2 regions of the Cobetia sp. 1AS1 genome follow, and region 1 is predicted to be linked to the other one. Evidence: predicted binding sites of a transcription regulator. Region 1 holds the regulator's gene; the other holds the start of a gene.
The links. The regulator PhoB, encoded in region 1, activates phosphate uptake and scavenging genes when phosphate is short. The targets are predictions, from matches to a motif close to TGTCATANNNNTGTCANA.
Positions count from the first base shown of each region.

Region 2: a site for PhoB is predicted at 2,605-2,622, ahead of QD280_RS07095 (UTRA domain-containing protein). Genes of this name have one in related genera too.

Region 1 covers NZ_JARWKU010000003.1:249,745-255,860, forward strand. The annotation lists gene cysZ (sulfate transporter CysZ) at 155-883, shown strand; gene phoR (phosphate regulon sensor histidine kinase PhoR) at 1,166-2,488, opposite strand; gene phoB (phosphate regulon transcriptional regulator PhoB) at 2,496-3,185, opposite strand; gene ubiA (4-hydroxybenzoate octaprenyltransferase) at 3,409-4,299, opposite strand; gene QD280_RS08310 (chorismate lyase) at 4,366-4,944, opposite strand; gene QD280_RS08315 (FAD-dependent oxidoreductase) at 5,263-6,116, shown strand, end outside.
Region 2 covers NZ_JARWKU010000002.1:782,934-789,049, forward strand. The annotation lists gene QD280_RS07080 (ABC transporter permease subunit) at 1-159, opposite strand, end outside; gene QD280_RS07085 (alkaline phosphatase family protein) at 159-992, opposite strand; gene QD280_RS07090 (extracellular solute-binding protein) at 1,085-2,173, opposite strand; gene QD280_RS07095 (UTRA domain-containing protein) at 2,813-3,583, shown strand; gene QD280_RS07100 (MFS transporter) at 3,744-5,096, opposite strand; gene QD280_RS07105 (NYN domain-containing protein) at 5,353-5,910, opposite strand; gene QD280_RS07110 (hypothetical protein) at 6,116-6,116, opposite strand, start outside.

The DNA.
Region 1 (6,116 bases):
CACCTGCCCACCGGCAGGCCGCGGGGCGATTGCGTCGTGGGAGCGCGAGCGGTGTCAGGCGGCCGACAGCTGCGCCGCGCAGGCGGGAGTGCTAGGGTGTGGCTCCGGTCAGCCCGCTGGCTGGCCGGTTCTTTTGAGATGACGAGGACGTCGCATGATTGATGCCGTATCGGCGCTGGTCCGCGGGACCCGCATGGTCTATACCCCCGGGCTGCGCCGCTTCGTATTCGTACCGCTGGCGATCAACCTGGTGCTCTACAGCATCACGCTGTGGGTATTGTTCAACCAGTTCGGTGGCTGGATCGATTACTGGATGCTCAAGGTACCGGCGTGGCTGGACTGGCTCAGCTGGTTGATCTGGCCGGTGCTGGTGGTGAGTCTGTTGCTGGTGGTGTTCTTCACCTTCAGCCTGGTGACCAATCTGATCGCCGCGCCCTTCTACGGCATTCTGGCCGAGAAGGTCGAGCATCGTCTGGATGGCACCCTGATCGACGATGACCGTGGCCTGATGAAGATCGGCGTCGACTCGCTGGGGCGTGAAATGGCCAAGCTGGGCTACTTCATCCCGCGCATGATCGCGCTGTTCATCATCGGCTTCATCCCGGGCCTGAACCTGCTCTCGCCGCTGTTGTGGGGACTGTTCTCGGCCTGGAGCATGTCGATCCAGTATCTCGACTACCCGATGGACAACCATCAGGTCAGCTTCGGTGACATGAAGCAGCGCCTCAAGGCGCGCTGGTGGCCCTCACTGACCTTCGGCGCCGCGGTGTTCGTCATGACGCTGGTGCCGCTGGCCAATCTGCTGTTCATCCCGGGCGCCGTCGCCGGGGCGGTACTGATGTGGCAAAGCCACTACCGTCAGTTGCCGGCACCGCGTCGTTGAGACAGCCTGTCGCAGAGCTGGCTTGTCGCTGAGCTGGCTTGTCGCTGAGCTGGCTTGTCGCTGAGCTGGCTTGTCGCTGAGCTGGCTTGTCGCTGAGCTGACTCGTCGCTAGGTTGGCTTGTCGCTGAGCTGACTCGTCGCTAGGTTGGCACGTCGCTGAAATAGCCGCAGCGTCGTCTGATTGACCAAACGAAACGCCCCGCAGTCGCCTCCTGTCGAGGTGGCTGCGGGGCGTTCTGCGTTGGGCTGGCGTCCGGGTCAGATCATCACTGATTCAGCCCATCACTGGGCTAGCGCACTGCTGGCCTGGGGAGCGCTCGCCTGACAGGCGCGCTCGTCGGGGAAGTGACAGCGGAAGCGCGCACCCTCGCCGGGGTGGCTGTCGATCTCCAGATGGCCCTGATGGCGAATCAGCACATGCTTGACGATGGCAAGCCCGAGGCCGGTGCCTCCCGTGGCGGTGCTGCGGCCCTTGTCGATGCGGTAGAAGCGCTCGGTCAGGCGCGGCAGGTGCACCGGGTCGATGCCATCCCCATCATCTTCCACCTCGACCAGCAGGCCCTGGTCATCCGCCTTCCAGCGCAGGGTGATATGGCAGTCTTCGGGGGTGTAGCGCACCGCATTGAAGACCAGATTCGAGATCGCGCTGCGCAGTTCCTGCTCCTCACCGCGCAGTGACAGGCTGGCATCGGCCTCGATGGAGAAGGTGTGGCGCCCCTGGGACAGGCCTTCGGCGTCATCGCGGATATGGCCGAGCAGGGCACTCATGTCGATGCAGCGACCGTTGTCGGACAGTTCGTCGGTTTCCAGGCGTGACAGGGTCAGCAGGTCTTCGACCAGGTGCTGCATGCGGTCGGTCTGGCTCTGCATCTGGCCCAGTCCACGCTGCCAGCGCGGTGGCAGGTCATCGGCGTAATCGGAGTAGGTCTCGAGATAGCCGGCCAGTACCGTCAGCGGCGTGCGCAGCTCATGGGAGACATTGGCCACGAAGTCGCGGCGCATCTCTTCCAGGCGATAGAGGCGGGTGACGTCACGCAGCATGACCAGACGCTCGTTGTCACCGAACAGGGTGATGGAGATCTGCAGCGTCAGGTTGTCAGACAGCGGCGACTGGAGTGTCAGCGGCTCGCGGTAGGCCAGCCGATTGAAGTAGTCGATGAAGACGGGGTCACGCAGATAGTTGGTGATGTGCTGGCCGCGGTCGTGGCTGGCCTTGAGACCGACCAGCTGCTCGGCAGCGCTGTTCCACCATTCCATGTCACCGTGGTTGTCCAGCATCACCAGGCCGTCGCGCATGGCCTCGGAGGATTCCTGGATACGGTTGAGGATGCTGCGCAGTCGCTCCTGAGCCTGACGCTGGCCCTTCTGGTAGCGGTAGAGACGATCGAGCAGGTCTCCCCAGACGCCATCGCCGGGCGGCGGCTCTTCATGGGGATTGGTGATCAGCCAGGTGTAGAGGCTCTTCAAGTGCTTGAGATGGACGAACAGATACAGCGAAAGACCCAGCGCCAGGCCCCAGCCCAGATGGCCCAGCAGGCCACCGATCAGGCCGAAGCCACCGGCAAGGTAGCCGAGGCGCCATAGCTCGTTGGTCCAATAGCGCATGAATCCCTCAGGCCTGAGCGCTGAAGCGGTAACCGGTGCCGCGGACGGTCTGGATCAGATGCTGATGGCCTGTGCCCAGCGCCTTGCGCAGGCGACGGATGTGCACGTCCACGGTGCGCTCCTCGACATAGACGTTGCCGCCCCATACCTGGTCGAGCAGCTGGCTGCGCGTGTAGGCACGCTCCTGATGCGTCATGAAGAACTGCAGCAGGCGATATTCGGTCGGGCCGACATCCAGCGAGTTGCCGTGGGCGGTGACGCGGTGGCTGGCCGGGTCGAGCATCAGGCCTTCGACTTCCACCGCCTCCTCGACCCCCTTGGGAGTGGTGCGACGCAGCACGGCCTTGAGACGGGCGACCAGCTCGCGCGGCGAGAAGGGCTTGGTGATGTAGTCGTCGGCACCGGCTTCCAGGCCTTGAATCTTGTTGTCTTCCTCGCCCTTGGCGGTCAACAGGATGATCGGCAGCTCCGAGGTGGTCTCGTCACGCTTGAGACGCCGCGCGAGCTCCAGGCCACTGGTGCCCGGCATCATCCAGTCCAGCAACAGCAGATCGGGCTTTTCATCGACGACGATGGCGTGGGCGTCCTGGGCATTGTCTGCCTCCAGCACGCGGTAATCCGCCATTTCGAGGGCAACGGCGATCATCTCGCGAATCGAGGATTCATCGTCGACAATCAGTACGGTCTTGGAGCTCATCGCTAGATCCCATGCAGCAGTCGGCGCACGCGCCAGAATGACAAGTCGATGACGATTACAACCCGCTTATATGACAACGAGATGACAACTGCCAGCATGGCAGCTTGCACGCAAGCCTGCCAGCCGCCTTGGAGGCGCGGCAGGCAGGCATGAACCGTGGGCTGGGGAGCAATAGAGGGCAGGGGTTGCTTTAAATTAAATAATACTAATGTTTATGCAGGAGTCAGCTCATCGGCCAGGTCGCCAGGGCGATACCGGCGAAGATCAGCAGACCCGTCCAATGATTGTTGAGGAAGGCCTGGAAGCAGGGCGCACGCTCACGCTCCCGGATCAGACGTTGCTGCCAGACGAAGGTGACGGCGGCGGCAGCCAGCCCCAGCCAGTAGAAGATGCCCAGCGCCAGCTGCAGGCCGATGCCGATCAACACCGCCAGCATGCCCAGCTGCAACAGGCCGATCATCAGCTTGTCGGCACGCCCGAACAGCACGGCGGTGGACTTGATGCCCACCTTGAGGTCGTCGTTGCGATCGACCATCGCGTAGGCGGTGTCGTAGGCCACCGTCCACATCAGGTTGGCCGCGAACAGCCACCAGCCGTAGGTCGGTACCTCCTCCAGCGTCGCGGCGAAGGCCATTGGAATCGCCCAGCCGAAGGCGGCGCCCAGCACTACCTGAGGCAGATGATGGAAGCGCTTCATGAACGGATAGCTGGCCGCCAGCAGCACGGCGACGATCGACAGCAGCACCGTGGTCAGGTTGGTGAAGCACACCAGCACGAAGGCGGCCGCGACCAGCCCCCCGAACAGCGTCAGCGCCTCGCGTTCCGAAATGCGACCCGAGGTCAGCGGCCGATCACGCGTGCGCTCGACATGCTTGTCCCAATGGCGGTCGGCGTAGTCGTTGATGACGCAGCCGGCGGCGCGCATAAGATAGACCCCGGCGATGAAGATCAGCAGGGTCGTGCGCTCGGGAATGCCATCTGCCGCCAGCCACAGTGCCCATAGGGTCGGCCACATCAGCAGCCAGGTGCCGATGGGGCGGTCCAGCCGTGTCAGGGCGAGGTAGTCGGCCAGTCTGGAAGGACGCGAAGCGGCGGAAGTGGATGACGCGGTCATCATGGCTCCTGGGCGGGTGGTAGTGGGCAAGGGAAGAGAGAAACGAGGCCAGTCGGCCAGCAAGGCTCAGGCCAGCTGCAGCGCGTGCTGGAAGGCCGGTGTGAAGCCCTCCTGCACCAGCACCTTGAAGCGGCCATGCGAGAACATCGAGCGGCGCATCCACAGGCTGGTGGTGCGGGCCAGCGGCCTGGGGCTCGAAAGCACCAGCGGGGCGCGGCTGACATCGATGGCGCTGCGGGTCAGGTCGGGCTGGCGAAACAGCCAATGGCCCAGCGAGCGCTCGCCCAGCGTCGAGAGGCGATGGCCGTGGGCCAGGTCCAGCGCCGCCAGCGAGCGTGCGATCACCCATGGCGTATCGCCATGACAGAGTGCCACTTCGCGTCGCCAGACATGCCGGCGTGGGCCGATGCCCAGCAGGCGTGCCTCGTCCAGCCGCGCGGGGCCGGTGTCCTGCAGCAGCAGGCGCACGCGCAGGCCCTGGATGGGCTGGCCATCGCGTTCATCCTGCTGCTGCATGGCGCTGGCAAGACGCTGGGTCAGCGAGTCCGTCGAGGAGAGCCACGCCCACCAGCCGGCCGGCATGACACCTTGCAGCGCGGCAGCCGGCTGCCAATGACGGCGCACCGTCGCCGAAGCAGCGGGCATGACGCGCGTGGGTGAAGGCCAGCGAGGCGCAGGCTGGCACAGGGGTTCGGCTGACGAATGAGGCGCCTCACAGGTGGAGGTCTGTGGCGTGAGCGCTGCGCGATGAGGCTCGCCTGCTGGGCATCGGACCACGGTGAATTCCCTGTCAGGATGACGAAATGGCGAGTCTAGCATGGCCGGGCGGCAAGGCCTCCCGCTCAGGCATGCCTGCACTGCTGGCGGGCTGGTATGCTGGGCGCATTCATCGGCGTTCATGACGGACGCTGCTGGCGCTCTTTCATCAGCGCTTCCCTCGGATCGATCTCAGGAGATGGTGCCATGCGCGACCCTCGCACCCTTGTCATCATTGGTACCGGCATGGCGGGCATTGGTCTGGCGCGCGCGCTGCGTGCGCGTGACAAGGACAGCCGGCTGATCCTCATCAGCCAGGATAGCGGCCACGATTACGCCAAGCCCATGCTGTCCACCGCCTTCGCCAAGAAGATGTCGGCCACCGACCTGTCGCGTCAGGCGCCGGTGGCGCTGGTGGACGAGCTGAATGCCGAGCTGCGTACCCATCAACGCGTCACCGCCATCGACGGTGATGCCCGCCAGCTATGGCTGGGCGAGGAGTGTCTGGCCTATGACGAGCTGGTGCTGGCACTCGGCGCCGCGCCGCGTCGTCCCTTCCCCGTCGCCGCGGAAGTGGCCTCACGCGTGCAGAGCATCAATGACCTCGACGACTATGCGGCCTTCTGCGCGACGCTGGCGAAGGCCCGCGAGCGCGGGGAAGACGGGCACGTGGTGATTGTCGGTGCCGGACTGGTCGGCTGTGAATACGCCAATGATCTGACGGCGGCCGGCCACCCCGTCACGCTGGTCGCGCCGGAGGAAACTCCGCTGGATGGGCTGCTGCCGCAAGCGCTGGGGCAGCGTCTGGGCGCGGCGCTGGATGGGCTCGGTGTGACGCGTCGCCAGGGCGAGATGGTCGAGACCATCGCCGCAAGCTCGGGCGAGGAGGCCGAGCGTCAGGCCGCGCCGGTCGAGGTGCGACTGCAGAGCGGTCGTCGCCTGACGGGCTCCGTGGTTCTGCTGGCCACCGGGCTGGCGCCGCGTATTCGTCTGGCGCAGGCCGCGGGCCTAAGCGCCGGTGGTGACGGCATCCGTGTCGACCGCCACCTGGCCACCTCCCA
Region 2 (6,116 bases), on a different contig from region 1:
GATCTCGTGAAAGTTGGCCAGCCCCCAGCCCGTGGGGGTCTTGAAGGCGCTGATCATCACCCACACCAGCGGCGCGATCTGGAAGGCGCCGAAGATCAGCGCAAACGGCAGCAGCCACATGACGGGGCTGGTCAGGCGACGCTTCAATGCGGCAGACATCACTTGAGGCCTCGCGTGGCAGCATGACTCGCCAGCAGCGACGGATTGCTCGCCTTGCTGTGCTCAAGCCCCAGCAGTGTGGCCAGGGTGCCGCAGAGCTCGCGTTGCTTGAGATCCGTCGCGACGCCATTGGCGAAGGCGGTGCCGAAGGTCCACAGCGGCACGCGACGCTCCTCTTCCAGCAGGCCGGAATGTGAGCGGTCGGCATTCATGCCGTGATCGGCGGTCACCATCACCTGATAGCCGGCTTCCAGCCATGCCGGCAGGTAGTTGGCCAGGGCGACGTCGGCATGCCGTGCGGCGTTGCGATACTGCGGCGTGTCGCCGCCATGACGATGGCCGGCATCGTCGATGTTCATGCTATGCACCAGCAGGAAATCCGGGTCGTGACGCAGGCGCAGCATTTCGGCGTCACTGAACAGATGGTCATCCGGATAATGATCCTGCCAGTAGAAGATGCCCGCCTGGATGGCGGATTCCGGGTTGTCGAGCCAGCGATGGCGGGCCGGCACGAAGGGGGCCGCGACATAGAGTTCGCTGACCCAATGATAGGCGGCGGCAGCCGTGCGCTTGCCTTGCTGGCTGGCAAGGTCGAACAGACTGATACCGCGTGAGCGGCGTACGATACCGTTGTTGACGATACCTGAATCGACAGGCAGCTCGCCGGTCAGCAGGCATTCATAGAGCGGGCGCGACATGGCCGGCAGCTCGCAGTCCAGTGATTGATACTGGCCACGGCCGGCCTCGACCAGGGCACTCAGATAGCCCATGGCATGATGACCCACGGCGTGGTTGAGGCCGTCGAGCACGACAAGAATGACACGCTGAGACATGGTGACTCCGTGAAGCTCAAGACGGCACCGCAAAGGCGATGCCGTCTGTCAGGATGGTGCGCGCTCTGCTCGCGTGAAGCAGAGGCCGGGGATCACTGCTGGTGGATCAGTACCTGGGACTGCCACTGACGCGGCAGCTGCTTGGCACTGGCTTCCCAGCCCGCGAAGTCCTGGACCGGACGAGCATTGGCATACTGCTCGTTGGGCAGCAGCTTGGCGGCGATATCCTCGGGCAGGGTGAGGTGCTCGGCGCGGATCGGACGGGCATAGCCCTTGGCCAGATTCAACTGACCGGCGTCGGAGAGGATGTACTCACGGGCTAGCTTGGCGGCATTCGGGTGCGCGGCATGCTTGTTGATGATCGTGGCGTAGCCGGAGGTGACGGAGGCATCAGACGGGATGACGACCTCGAAGGTGTCGCGGTTGATCTGATCGCGATAGTTCAGGGCATTGAAGTCCCACAGCAGGGCGACTTCGACTTCGCCTTTCTCCAGGTTGGCGATGCTCGGCTCTGCCAGTGACAGACGGCCCTGGCGCGCCAGTTCCGCGAAGACTTCCAGGCCCGGTGTCAGGTCGGATTCCTTGCCGCCATTGGCGAAGGCAGCGGCCAGAATGGCGTTGTTGGCCTGGGAGGCCTTGCCCACGGCGCCGACGGACACCTTGTAGTCACCCTCGGCGAGATCGGCGAAGGAGGTCGGGCGCTCATCTTCACTGACCAGCGTCTTGTTGATCATGAAGGAAATGGTGCCGGTGTAGCCCAGTACCCAATGGCCATCCTTGTCTTTGGCCCACTCCGGGATCTGCTCCCAGGTCGTGGTCTTGTAGGCCTGGGTCACGCCTTGCTGCACCGCGATCGGGCCGAAGGCGAAGCCCACGTCACCGATATCGGCGGTGGCGTTCTCACCCTCGGCCTTGAACTTGGCGACTTCCTCGGCGGAGCTCATGTCGGTATCGCTATGCGCGATGGAATACTTCGACTCGAGGTCTGCCCAGGTGTCCTTCCAGTTGGCCCAGCTGTCCGGCATGCCGACGCTATCGACACGGCCTTCGGACTGAGCGGCCTCGAGAAGGTCAGCCGGCATGTCGGTGGCACTGACGGAGGCACTGCCCAACAGGGCGGCCATGCAGGTGGAAACCAGCAGGCCGGTGGAGCGGGATGAGGTAGTGGCAATCGACTTCAAGGAGATTTCCCCAGTAGGTGATGAACAATCGCTGCGCTGAAGGTAAGGCGTGACGGGCATCAGGTACCCTGTCGACACGCTGAGAGCACATCCGGGTGCTCAGGTCATTGCTCAGGCCAGTTCTCGGATCATTGATCAGACCAGTGCTCTGCCAAGTGCTCAGGCAAGTGCTGAGACAGCCGAGACTGTGTGGTCTAGTTCAGTTCGAAAGTCACGATCGACTCTAGCGCTTGCCTGTGACAGTTGCGTGTCGTCAACATGTCGTTGTCATGGCATGGGGTGGCGACTCTGCCTCTGCCTCCTTCATACCTCTCCGTGCCTTCTTCATGCCTTGCCGCGGGCCCCGGTCCTCGCTATCTTCCACAGCCATAAGCGTTCAAGGCAGGAGTTAGCACGTGATGGCTGGCCTGTCGTGGCAGCCAGTCCTGCGCTGTCACCGAGTTGTCACGCCAATGCCACTATTCTCCTCATGCGTGTCTCGACAAGCGTGTCCTGAAAAGTCGCACTGAGCTTTGCGGGTGCTCTGAACTAGACCACATAAATCGCTTCGCTCTGACCCTTTCCATCCTGGACGCCCTGGATGTCATGCAAGTGACTCGCCAGAAATTGCTGTCTTTCGTTATCTTTCAGGAACTTCGCATGCCTTCATCTTCGCTTGAGCCCCAGAGTGACGCCGCTTCATCGGCAACTCCTGATGCGGATGTCCCCGTGGCAGGGCTCAAGGGCAGGCTGCTGAACCATCTTGAGGCAGCGCCGCTACGCGCTTCACAGCGCCTGCCCTCCGAGCGCGAGATGATCGAACGCTTTGCCACGACGCGGGTCACGCTGCGCGACACCCTGCTGCAGCTGGAGGCGGAGGGGCGTATCTATCGCGAGAATCGGCGTGGCTGGTTCGTCTCGCCGCCACGACTGCGCTATGACTTGCTGGCGTGCCTGCCATTTCGCGACATGGTCGAGTCACAGCAGCGGGTGGCCAGCACCGAGGTACTGGCGGCAGGAGAAGTCGCTGCCAACGCGGTGATCGCGCGGCGGCTGGGGATTGCGGAGGGCTCAGTGGTCTATCGCATCACTCGCGTGCGGCGTATCGATGGGCGGCGCGTGCTGCATGTCTGCCATCACCTGCGACGTGACTGCTTCCCGGGCATCCTCGATTTCGACCTCGCGGCCCACTCCCTGACCGACCTCTACCGGCACGAATACGCCATTCGTGTCAGCCGCGTCAGCTTCGAGCTGGCCTCCACGGTGTTTGACGCTGAGGCCGCCGCCGCGCTGAACGCCGCGCAGGGCAGCCCCGCGCAGCGCATCACCCGCATCAACTTCGATCAGAATGGCCGCGCGGTGGACTGTGATGATGAACATTGGCGCCACGATGCCATCGAATTGACGTTGAGTGCCGCACCACAGGGCTAGCCGTCAAGTTCGCGGTAAAGCCTGAATGTCTGGCAGGCCGCTGGTGGCCCAGACAAAAACACCCGCCATGGCGAGAATCAGTCGCTGTGGCGGGTGTTTTGTCATCGCTGAGGGGGTATGTCTGTCAGGCCGATTTCATCAATGGTCACGAGATCTCAGTTCATGCGGCCGGTATGACGCTCGACGCTCTCTTGCGGGGAGTCTCCGGGATGTCGGTGAGCGAGATGCCACGGGTTTCCGGCAGTCGCAGGCCACCGAGCAGGGCCACGGCGGCGATCGCGATCAGGTACCAGGCCGGTGCCAGGTTGTTGCCGCTCAGGTCGATCAACCAGGTGGCGACCAGCGGGGCGGTGCCGCCGAAGATGGTGTAGGCGACATTGTAGCTGAGTGCCGAGGCGGTATAGCGCACGCGGGTCGGGAACTGCTCCGAGAGTAGTGCGGCCGTGACGACACCGCAGAGCACGGCACCGACTGCCATCAATGAAGCGCCCAGCATGGACGCCCACAAGGTGCCACTGGCGGCGAGCGAATAGGCGGGAAATACCGCGACGGCCAGACTGCCACACGCCGTAATGATGGTATTGCGTCGCCCGACAAGGTCCGAATACCGCCCGGCCAATGGGCACAGCAATGCGGCGACGATGAGGCCGCCCAGGCTTGCCAGCAATGCCGTCTGGCGCGTGGCGCCACCCGCCACCTGCATATAGGTCGCGAAATAGGTGCTGAACATGTAGAACGACAGCGCCGTGGCAGAGATGAAGGCCATCAGGCTTACGATGGTGCTGCCGTGGGTGGTCAGTGTTTCCTTGAGCGGGGCGCTGGTGGCATTGTGTTCCTGCTGAATCAGGCGGAACGCCGGTGAGTCATCCAGCTTGAGGCGCATGTACAGCCCGATCAGCCCCAAGGGGGCGGCGATCAGAAAGGGGACACGCCAGCCCCATGCCTGCATGGTGGCTTCCGATACCAGGCTGTTGAGGCCCAGACCGAGTGCTGCCGCTGTGGCGAAGGCGCTGAAGGTCGAGACGGGAATGAAGCTTCCGTACCAGCCACGCTTGTCGTCAGGGGCGTGCTCCATCACGAAGGCGCAGGCACCGGCGTATTCGCCGCCTGCCGAGAAGCCCTGAGCGCAGCGAGCCAGCGTCAACAGCAGCGGAGCCAGCATGCCGATGCTCTGATAGGTCGGCAACAGACCGATCAAGGCGGTGGCGCTGGCCATCATGATGATGGTGATGGCCAGGACATTCTTGCGCCCGATGCGGTCCCCCAGGGTGCCGAAGAAGATGCCGCCGAGGGGACGCAAGGCAAAGGATACCGCAAAGACGGCAAAGGTCTGGATCAGTGCCAGAGTCGGATCGCCCTGCGGGAAGAAGTGCTGCGAGATGATCACGGCCATGAAGCCGTAGATGGCGAAGTCGAACCATTCAATGAAATTGCCGATGGCAGAGGCTGCCAGCACGCGTCTCAGCGTGGCTGGCGAGATGCTGTCGGTCCCGCCTATCTTGTTGTTGTTCATGTCTTGCTCCGCATGAGAGGAATCGGGAAGAGGTGTGGCTTGAACAGCGCACAGCTCCCTGCCTCATCCTGCGGCACGCGGTATAGGGCGATCACACTCAATACGACATCAGTAATGTCCGATGCGACATGACCGACGCCGTCAATATGCTGTGGCGCCTTGGCATTCAGCATGTCTGGTGCAGGAATCCCGCCTCAGGCTGTTGCTGACATGACAGAAAACAAGCTGATCAAAAGGTAAGGGCGCCAGACAGATTTCAGCGCATCAGCAGGCTTTCATCGACTTCGCGGAAGTAATGGGCGCTTTTCATCAGGGCGAGGGCGGTGAGGGCTTCGACGCCATAGACGCGGGTGGTGATGGCGTGGCGGGTGGCGACATGATCCAGCAGCAGGGCGAAGTCGCCATCGCCGGAGGCGAGAATGATCTCATCGACCTCGGGGGCGGCTTCCATCACGTCGATGGTGATGCCGACATCCCAGTCGCCCTTGGCCGAGCCGTCGCCGCGCTGGATGAAGGGCTTGAGTTTGACCGTGAAGCCTATCTCGCGCAGGCGCTGCTGGAATTGCTGCTGCTTGGGGTCGCCACGGTCGATCGCGTAGGCGTAGGCATGCTGGATCGAGCCGAGGCGCTCTAGCTCTGCCCACAGGCGACGATAATCGAACTGCCGGCCGAAGGTATCGCGGGTGGTGTAGTAGATGTTCTGCACATCAATGAAGACGGCCAGGCGCGCTCGTGCCCCATCCGCGTCGCGAGTGCCATGCACGCTGTGCTGGCGGGAGTCGAGGGAGCTGTCGCGCGAAGTAGAGGCTGGCATGGGCGTCGCCGTGGCGGGAGGAGCAAGGGCAGGCAAGAGGCGATTTTCCTCTCCCCATAAAGAAGCCGGCCGCTACCTGATGATGCAGGGCAGCGGCTGGAGGTCTAGCGATGAACAGCGCTCTCACCGGTCAGTGACTCGATTGCAGACGCCAGTTGAGTGAGGCGAGCAGCGCGTTTGGGCACCAAGGCTTGATGGGCAAGCCT